Regions from separate parts of the Kosakonia sp. SMBL-WEM22 genome, predicted to be linked through region 2. Evidence: predicted binding sites of a transcription regulator. Region 2 holds the regulator's gene; the other holds the start of a gene.
What was found. Region 2 encodes sigma-54, which starts transcription at its own class of promoters, with help from an activator protein. Its sites were predicted from a motif close to GTTGGCACANNTTTCGCTNT; they were not measured.
Positions count from the first base shown of each region.

Region 1 (4,299 bases), 460 kb from region 2:
GAGCGCCATGATCTCCGCCATCACCACCAGTGCGCCGAGGTTGGCCGCGCTCACCGCGCAGATCGCCGCCGCCAGCAGGAGGTTAACCAGCAGACCATTGGTTTTTACCGCCTGATGACGGTGCCACGCCAGGTTATAGAGGCTGATAAAGAAGCCGCAGACGCCAAGCGTCAGCAGCCAGACGGCGCCGAGCGGCGTGAGCAACAGATGAAGGTTGATCAGCGGCACGATACCGCTCACGGTCTGCCCATCAAGCAGTGCGCCCGCCCCGGCCGCCGTTACCAGCAGGCAGCCAGCCGCACCGCCCAGGCCCGCGAAGAAACCACTCACGGTTTTGAACGCACTCAGCAGGCCCGCCAGCAGCGCAGCGCCGCTCAGTGTGACGACCGCGGTGCTCAGCAAAGAGAAAAGCGTCATTTTGCACTCCCGTTATTCAGCACAAATCGCGCCAGATCGCCGTAATCGCTATTCAGGGTCTGCTCGCGTTTGCGGCGGCTGGCGCGAGTGATGTCGTGCGGGCTGACCAGGTGCAGTGCTTTGGTCGGGCACATGCGTACACAGGCCGGTCCGTCGGCGTCGAAGTAGCAGAGGTCGCACTTCACGGCGATGGCGCGCACGCCCGGCACCCAGTCGAGCAGCGAACTCACTTTCGCAGGCATCGGCGGCGCGGCGGGCGCTTTCGGCGTGTTGACGTTGGCCGGGATATCCAGCGGACGGCTGCCGGAAAACTCAATCGCGCCGAACGGACAGGCAATGGCGCAGAGCTTACAGCTGACGCAAAGGCTCTCATTGAGCTGCACCGCGCCATCCTCGCGGTTGATGGCGTTCACCGGGCAGACCCCGGCGCAGGGCGCATCTTCACAGTGGTGGCACTGCTGCGGCGCGGATTCATGTTGGCTGCGCATAACGCGCAGGCGCGGCATCGCCTGCAGCCCCACCGCGCGGTGCGTCTCGGCGCAGGCCGCCTCGCAGGTGTGGCAGCCAATACAGAGCGCCGGGTCGGCAATTACAAAACGGTTCACCAGTCGATCCTCAGGTGAGTCGCCCGCTTACGGGCAGTCATTTTTGACGAAATATGTCGATGGGTGTCATGTCGACACCCGTCGACACTCCAGCTCAGGCCAGCACCGGCGAATGCCCGTCACGGGCAATCGTGGTGAGGTTGACCGGCGTATCGGCTTCCATTGCGGCATAGAGGGTGTCGTAGACGGCGGCGAGTTTGCCGAGGTAGTGCTCAAGCACTTTTTCGCGATCGCAAACTTCAAACAGACCATCAATTTTGCCATCGCTGGTGAGACGCGCCTCGGCGATTACGCGCTTCTCTTCACTGGCTTTATTAGCAATCGCGTACTCAATGGTGTGGCCGTTAAAGCCACCGCTCAGGGTGATGTAAACCATGAAGTGATCGAACAGCACGAAGCAGAGCTGCTGCTCCGGCGCGCAGCCAATGGTGTGGTGCAAACGCGCTTTGGCGAGCGTAATGCCCTGAACCAGCGTATTGCAGTAACTGCGCCACGCCTCTTGCAGACGGTGATGCCGCCCGGCGATGTAATCCGCCTTTTCGCTAATTTCCCAAATCGTCATCTCAGCTTACCCGCTTAATAGAAACAACAGCGTTTAAGCATCATCCATGCCAATTTTTAAATTATTGATTTTTATAATTATTTAAAAAGAAGAGGCAGAATTTCGACGTGTCATCTCGTCATTGTCGTCATCGTCACCGTGACTAAACCGGGAGTGGCACTGTTATTGCATTAGCAGGGGAAATGATAAGGAGGCGTTATGCATGAAATCACGTTGTGCCAGCGCGCGCTGGAGGTCATTGAACAGCAGGCAGTGGCGAATGGCGCGCACAAGGTCACCGGCGTCTGGCTGAAGGTGGGCGCATTTTCTTGCGTCGAAACGGACGCTTTAACGTTTTGTTTTGATCTGGTCTGCCGCGGCAGCCTGGCGGAAGGTTGTAGACTGCATATCGAACAACAACAGGCCGAGTGCTGGTGCGAGTCTTGCCAGCAGTATGTGACGTTACTCAGTCAGCGTGTACGCCGCTGTCCACAATGCCACAGCGACCAGTTGCAGATCGTCGCCGACGACGGTATGCAAATTCAGCGACTGGAAATTGAGGAGTAAGCAATGTGTACGACATGTGGTTGTCAGGATGGAAACCGCTATATAGAAGGCGATGAACATAACCCCCACTCCGCCTTTCGCAGCGCCCCCTTCGCTCCGGCGACGCGCCCGGCGCTGACCATTACCGGGGTCAAAACCGATGCGTTCAGCCCGACTCAGCTTGACGAAGGCGACCTGCATTATGGCCACGGCGAAGCGGGCACCCACGCGCCGGGCATCAGCCAGCGGCGGATGCTGGAAGTGGAGATCGACGTACTGGATAAAAACAACCGCATCGCCGCCCGCAACCGCGCGCGCTTCGCGGCCCGCCAACAGCTGGTGATTAATCTCGTCTCCAGCCCCGGCTCCGGCAAAACCACCCTGCTCACGGAAACCTTACTGCGCCTGAAAAACCGCCTCCCCTGTGCGGTGATTGAGGGCGATCAGCAAACCGTTAACGACGCTGCACGCATCCGCGCCACCGGCACTCCGGCGATTCAGGTTAATACCGGTAAAGGCTGCCATCTCGATGCGCAGATGATTGCCGATGCCGCGCCGCGTCTGCAGCTGGCCGAACAGGGCATCCTGTTTATTGAGAATGTCGGCAATCTGGTCTGCCCGGCGAGTTTTGATCTCGGCGAGCGGCATAAAGTGGCGGTGCTCTCCGTAACTGAAGGGGAGGATAAGCCGCTCAAATATCCGCATATGTTTGCCGCCGCCTCGCTGATGCTGCTCAACAAAGTCGATCTTCTCCCCTACCTCAGCTTCGATGTTGAGCAGTGCATCGCTTACGCGCGGGAGGTGAACCCCGAGATTGAGATCCTGCTGGTTGCCGCCACCAAAGGCGACGGCATGGATGCATGGCTTGAGTGGCTGGAGGCGCAACGATGTGCATAGGCGTACCGGGGCAAATCTGCGCCATTGACGGCCTGCAGGCGAAAGTTGATGTCAGCGGCATCCAGCGTAATGTCGATTTGACGCTGGTTGGCAGTGAAGATGAGCAGGGCCACTCGCGTATCGGCCAGTGGGTGCTGGTGCACGTCGGCTTTGCCATGAGCATCATCAACGAAGCCGAAGCGCGCGAAACGCTGGCGGCGCTGCAAAACATGTTTGACGTTGAGCCGGATGTCGGCGCGCTGCTCTACGGCGAGGAGGGATAATGCGCTTTGTCGATGAGTACCGCGCGCCGGAGCAGGTGATGCAGCTTATCGCCCGCCTGCGTGAACGCGCCACAGGGCTTGCTTACACCGCCGCGCGCCCGCTGCGCATTATGGAGGTGTGCGGCGGCCACACCCACGCCATTTTCAAATTCGGCCTCGACCAGCTGCTGCCGGAGAATATTGAGTTTATCCACGGACCCGGCTGCCCGGTCTGCGTCTTACCGATGGGGCGCATTGATACCTGCGTGGAGATCGCCAGCCACCCGGAGGTGATCTTCTGCACCTTCGGCGACGCCATTCGCGTGCCGGGCAAAAACGGCTCCCTGTTACAGGCGAAGGCGCGCGGCGCGGATGTGCGGATTGTCTACTCGCCGCTTGATGCGCTGGCGCTGGCGGAGAAAAACCCGCAGCGCAAAGTCGTCTTTTTCGGACTCGGTTTCGAAACCACCATGCCCGCCACCGCCATCACGCTACAGCAGGCGAAGGCGCGCGATATCAACAACTTCTGGTTCTTCTGCCAGCACATCACGCTGATCCCAACCCTGCGCAGCCTGCTTGAGCAGCCCGATAACGGCATCGATGCCTTCCTTGCGCCCGGCCACGTCAGCATGGTGATTGGCACCGACGCCTATACCTTTATCGCCGATGAGTTTCAGCGCCCGCTGGTGGTCGCCGGTTTTGAGCCGCTCGACCTGTTACAGGGCGTGCTGATGCTGGTTGAGCAGAAAGTTGCGGCACGAAGCCAGGTGGAGAATCAGTATCGCCGCGTGGTGCCGGACGAGGGCAACCGGCGGGCACAAGCGGCGATTGCCGAGGTGTTCACCGTGCGCGGTGACAGCGAGTGGCGCGGGCTGGGGATGATTGGCGAATCGGGCGTGCATCTGACCGCTCCCTATCAGCGTTTTGACGCCGAAGCCCATTTCCAGCCAGCCATGCAGCAGGTGTATGACGACCCGCGCGCCCGCTGTGGCGACGTGCTGACCGGGCGCTGCAAACCGCACCACTGCCCGCTGTTTGGCAACACCTGTAA
Region 1 covers NZ_CP051488.1:3,960,780-3,965,078, forward strand. The annotation lists gene hycC (formate hydrogenlyase subunit 3) at 1-417, opposite strand, end outside; gene HF650_RS19050 (4Fe-4S dicluster domain-containing protein) at 414-1,022, opposite strand; gene hycA (formate hydrogenlyase regulator HycA) at 1,117-1,584, opposite strand; gene hypA (hydrogenase maturation nickel metallochaperone HypA) at 1,783-2,130, shown strand; gene hypB (hydrogenase nickel incorporation protein HypB) at 2,134-3,006, shown strand; gene HF650_RS19070 (HypC/HybG/HupF family hydrogenase formation chaperone) at 2,997-3,269, shown strand; gene hypD (hydrogenase formation protein HypD) at 3,269-4,299, shown strand, end outside.
Region 1: hypA (hydrogenase maturation nickel metallochaperone HypA) is a predicted target of sigma-54. The motif match lies at 1,737-1,756, and genes of this name have one in related genera.

Region 2 (4,299 bases):
TAACGGTGGTCGCGGCGCGGTGCGTGAAGTGTGTGACTTACTGCTGCTGGCACAGGGCAAGCTCGATGAAGCCAAAGGGCAATCAATATGAGTAAAACCAGACGTTGGGTCATTATTCTGCTGGCGCTGGTCGCACTGGTTCTGATTGGTATTAACTACACCACTCAGGATGCGCCGGAACAGAGCGCGGCAAACAGTTCAGATCCGACTTATAAAAGCCAACATACGGATACTGTCGTTTATAGCCCGGAAGGCGCGCTGAACTATCGTCTGATCGCACAGAATGTGGAGTATTACTCCGCCGATAGTATTAGCTGGTTCGCTAAACCGGTATTGACCACCTTCGATGAGAATAAAATACCGACCTGGTCTATCAAGTCGGATAAAGCAAAGCTCACCGACGACAAAATGCTTTACCTCTATGGACATGTCGAAGTTAACGCGCTGACTGCGGACGCACAATTACGCAGAATCACCACGGATAACGCCCGGATCAACCTGGTCACCCAGGATGTTTTCTCAGACGATCAGGTTACGTTATACGGGACAACATTTAATTCCACCGGCCTGAAAATGCGCGGCAATTTACGCAGCAAAAACGCCGAGCTGATTGAAAAGGTTAGAAGCTCCTATGAAATTCAAAACAAACAAACGCAGCCTTAATCTTATCCTGGCGGGTACGCTCTTCGCTGCCGCGCTGCCGGCGCTCGCTGTGACTGGGGATACTGACCAGCCGATCCACATCGACTCCGATCAGCAGTCGCTGGATATGCAGGGGAATGTTGTCACCTTTACCGGCAATGTCGTTGTGACGCAGGGGACTATCAAGATTAACGCCGATAAGGTGGTAGTCACCCGTCCGGGCGGCCAGCAGGGTAGAGAGATTATCGACGGTTACGGTAATCCAGCCACCTTCTACCAGATGCAAGATAACGGCAAGCCGGTGAAGGGTCATGCCTCGCAGATGCACTACGAACTGGAAAAAGATTTCGTCATCCTGACCGGTAATGCCTATCTCGAGCAGTTAGACAGCAATGTTGCTGGCGACAAAATCACCTACCTGGTGAAAGAGCAGAAGATGCAGGCATTCAGCGACAAAGGTAAGCGCGTGACAACCGTACTGGTACCGTCGCAGCTGCAGGACAAGAGCAATAAATCCGCCCCGGCCCCGGCGCAAAAGAAGAGTAACTAATCCGTTATGGCAACATTAACTGCAAAGAATCTCGCCAAGGCTTACAAAGGCCGTCGCGTGGTCGAAGACGTCAGTCTGACCGTTAACTCCGGTGAAATCGTCGGCTTGCTTGGCCCTAACGGCGCAGGGAAAACCACCACCTTCTATATGGTGGTTGGCATTGTCGCGCGCGATGCAGGCAACATCATTATTGATGATGAAGATATCAGCCTGCTGCCGCTGCATGCGCGCGCGCGCCGCGGTATCGGCTATCTGCCGCAAGAAGCCTCCATCTTCCGACGCCTCAGCGTCTACGACAACCTGATGGCGGTGCTGCAGATTCGTGACGATCTCACTGCGGAACAGCGTGAAGATCGCGCCAATGAGCTGATGGAAGAGTTCCATATTGATCACCTGCGCGACAGCATGGGCCAGGCGCTCTCCGGCGGTGAACGCCGTCGCGTCGAGATTGCCCGCGCGCTGGCGGCCAACCCGAAATTTATCCTGCTCGATGAACCCTTTGCCGGCGTTGACCCGATCTCGGTTATCGACATCAAACGCATTATTGAACATCTGCGCGACAGCGGGCTTGGGGTGCTGATTACCGATCACAACGTGCGCGAAACGCTGGCTGTTTGTGAGCGCGCCTATATTGTCAGCCAGGGGCATCTCATCGCCCACGGCACGCCGCAGCAAATCCTTGAAGACGAACACGTTAAGCGCGTATATCTTGGGGAAGACTTCAGACTCTGATAGGGTAAGGTTCATTGACATTTTTTGTCGGAGAGTGCTGTTCTGAATATGAAGCAAGGTTTGCAACTACGGCTTAGCCAACAGCTAGCCATGACGCCACAACTGCAACAGGCCATTCGTCTTTTGCAGTTGTCCACGTTGGAACTTCAGCAGGAACTTCAGCAGGCGCTGGAGAGCAACCCACTGTTGGAACAAACCGATCTTCACGAAGAAGTGGATAGCGAACAGGTTCAGGAAAAAGATGGCCTGGACACTGCGGATGCACTCGAACAGAAAGAGATGCCCGATGAACTGCCGCTGGATGCCAGCTGGGATGAGATCTACACCGCTGGCACCCCGTCAGGCAGCAGTAATGATTACATTGATGATGAACTGCCGATCTACCAGGGCGAAACTACCCAGTCGCTACAGGATTACCTGATGTGGCAGGTTGAGCTGACCCCCTTCTCCGATACGGATCGCGCCATTGCGACGTCGATCGTTGATGCCGTCGACGAAACTGGCTATCTCACCGTGACGCTTGCGGAGATCCTCGAGAGCATGGGGAATGACGAGATTGGCATGGATGAGGTCGAAGCGGTGCTAAAGCGCGTTCAGCGTTTCGATCCTGTTGGCGTTGCAGCGCGGGACCTGCGCGACTGCCTGCTGGTTCAACTCTCCCAGTTCGCGAAAGCGACGCCGTGGTGCGAAGAGGCCCGGCTTATCATCTGCGATCATCTCGATCTGCTGGCCAATCATGACTTTCGCTCGTTGATGCGCGTCACGCGCCTAAAAGAGGATGTGCTTAAAGAGGCGGTCAATCTGATCCAGTCTCTCGATCCGCGTCCTGGCCAGTCGATCCAGACCAGCGAGCCGGAGTATGTGATCCCCGATGTACTGGTGCGCAAACACAATGGGCGCTGGGTAGTGGAACTCAACGCCGACAGCATTCCACGCCTTAAGATCAACCAGCAGTATGCAGCGATGGGCAGCGGCGGACGCAACGACGCCGACACGCAGTTCATTCGCAGTAATTTGCAGGAAGCGAAGTGGTTGATCAAAAGTCTGGAGAGCCGCAACGACACGCTGCTGCGCGTCAGCCGCTGCATCGTCGAGCAGCAGCAGGCTTTCTTTGAGCAGGGCGAAGAATTTATGAAACCGATGGTGCTGGCAGATATCGCCCAGGCCGTCGAGATGCACGAGTCCACTATCTCTCGTGTTACCACCCAGAAGTACCTGCACAGTCCTCGCGGCATTTTTGAACTGAAGTATTTCTTCTCCAGCCATGTTAATACCGAAGGCGGCGGCGAAGCTTCCTCCACGGCCATTCGCGCACTGGTTAAGAAGTTAATCGCCGCGGAAAACCCTGCAAAACCACTGAGCGACAGTAAGCTGACGACCCTGCTCTCCGATCAGGGGATCATGGTCGCGCGGCGAACCGTTGCGAAGTATCGAGAATCTTTATCCATTCCGCCGTCTAACCAGCGTAAACAGCTGGTGTGACCCAACCGATAAGGAAGACACTATGCAGCTAAACATCACCGGACAAAACGTTGAGATTACCGATGCCCTGCGCGAGTTTGTAAACAGCAAATTTGCCAAGCTGGAGCACTATTTCGACAGGATTAACCAGGTTTATGTTGTGTTGAAAGTGGAAAAGGTGACGCACATTTCAGATGCCACGCTGCATGTGAATGGAGGCGAACTGCATGCCAGTGCGGAAGGACAAGATATGTATGCTGCTATTGACGGTTTAATTGATAAACTGGCGCGGCAGCTCACGAAGCATAAAGATAAACTGAAACAACACTAATTGTCCGGGCGTCTGTCTGGCGCGTTGCACCCGACCGCAACCCGGTTGGGTGCTGGCTCCGGCGTCGCTTAGGTGAAATTATGATGAATAACGATTCGGCTCTTCAACTGAGCACAGTGCTTAACCAGGAATGTACCCGTAGCGGCGTACACTGCCAGAGCAAAAAACGCGCGCTGGAAATTATCAGCGAGCTGGCGGCGAAACAGCTAGGTCTGCCGCCACAGGTGGTCTTCGAGGCAGTTCTTACGCGTGAAAAAATGGGCAGCACCGGCATTGGAAACGGTATCGCCATTCCCCACGGTAAGCTCGAGGAAGATACACTCCGCGCCGTCGGCGTGTTTGTGCAACTCGAAACGCCGATTGCCTTCGACGCTATCGATAACCAACCCGTTGATCTGCTCTTTGCGCTGCTGGTGCCGGCAGATCAAACTAAAACGCACCTGCACACGCTTTCGCTGGTGGCCAAGCGGCTGGCGGATAAAACCATTTGTCGACGTCTGCGCGGCGCGCAGAGTGATGAAGAGCTCTATGCGATCATCACCCAGACAGAAGGCGAGCGCGGCGATGCGTAACCGGATAAGAC
Region 2 covers NZ_CP051488.1:4,419,364-4,423,662, forward strand. The annotation lists gene kdsC (3-deoxy-manno-octulosonate-8-phosphatase KdsC) at 1-91, shown strand, start outside; gene lptC (LPS export ABC transporter periplasmic protein LptC) at 88-663, shown strand; gene lptA (lipopolysaccharide ABC transporter substrate-binding protein LptA) at 632-1,192, shown strand; gene lptB (LPS export ABC transporter ATP-binding protein) at 1,199-1,924, shown strand; gene rpoN (RNA polymerase factor sigma-54) at 1,973-3,406, shown strand; gene hpf (ribosome hibernation promoting factor) at 3,429-3,716, shown strand; gene ptsN (PTS IIA-like nitrogen regulatory protein PtsN) at 3,797-4,288, shown strand.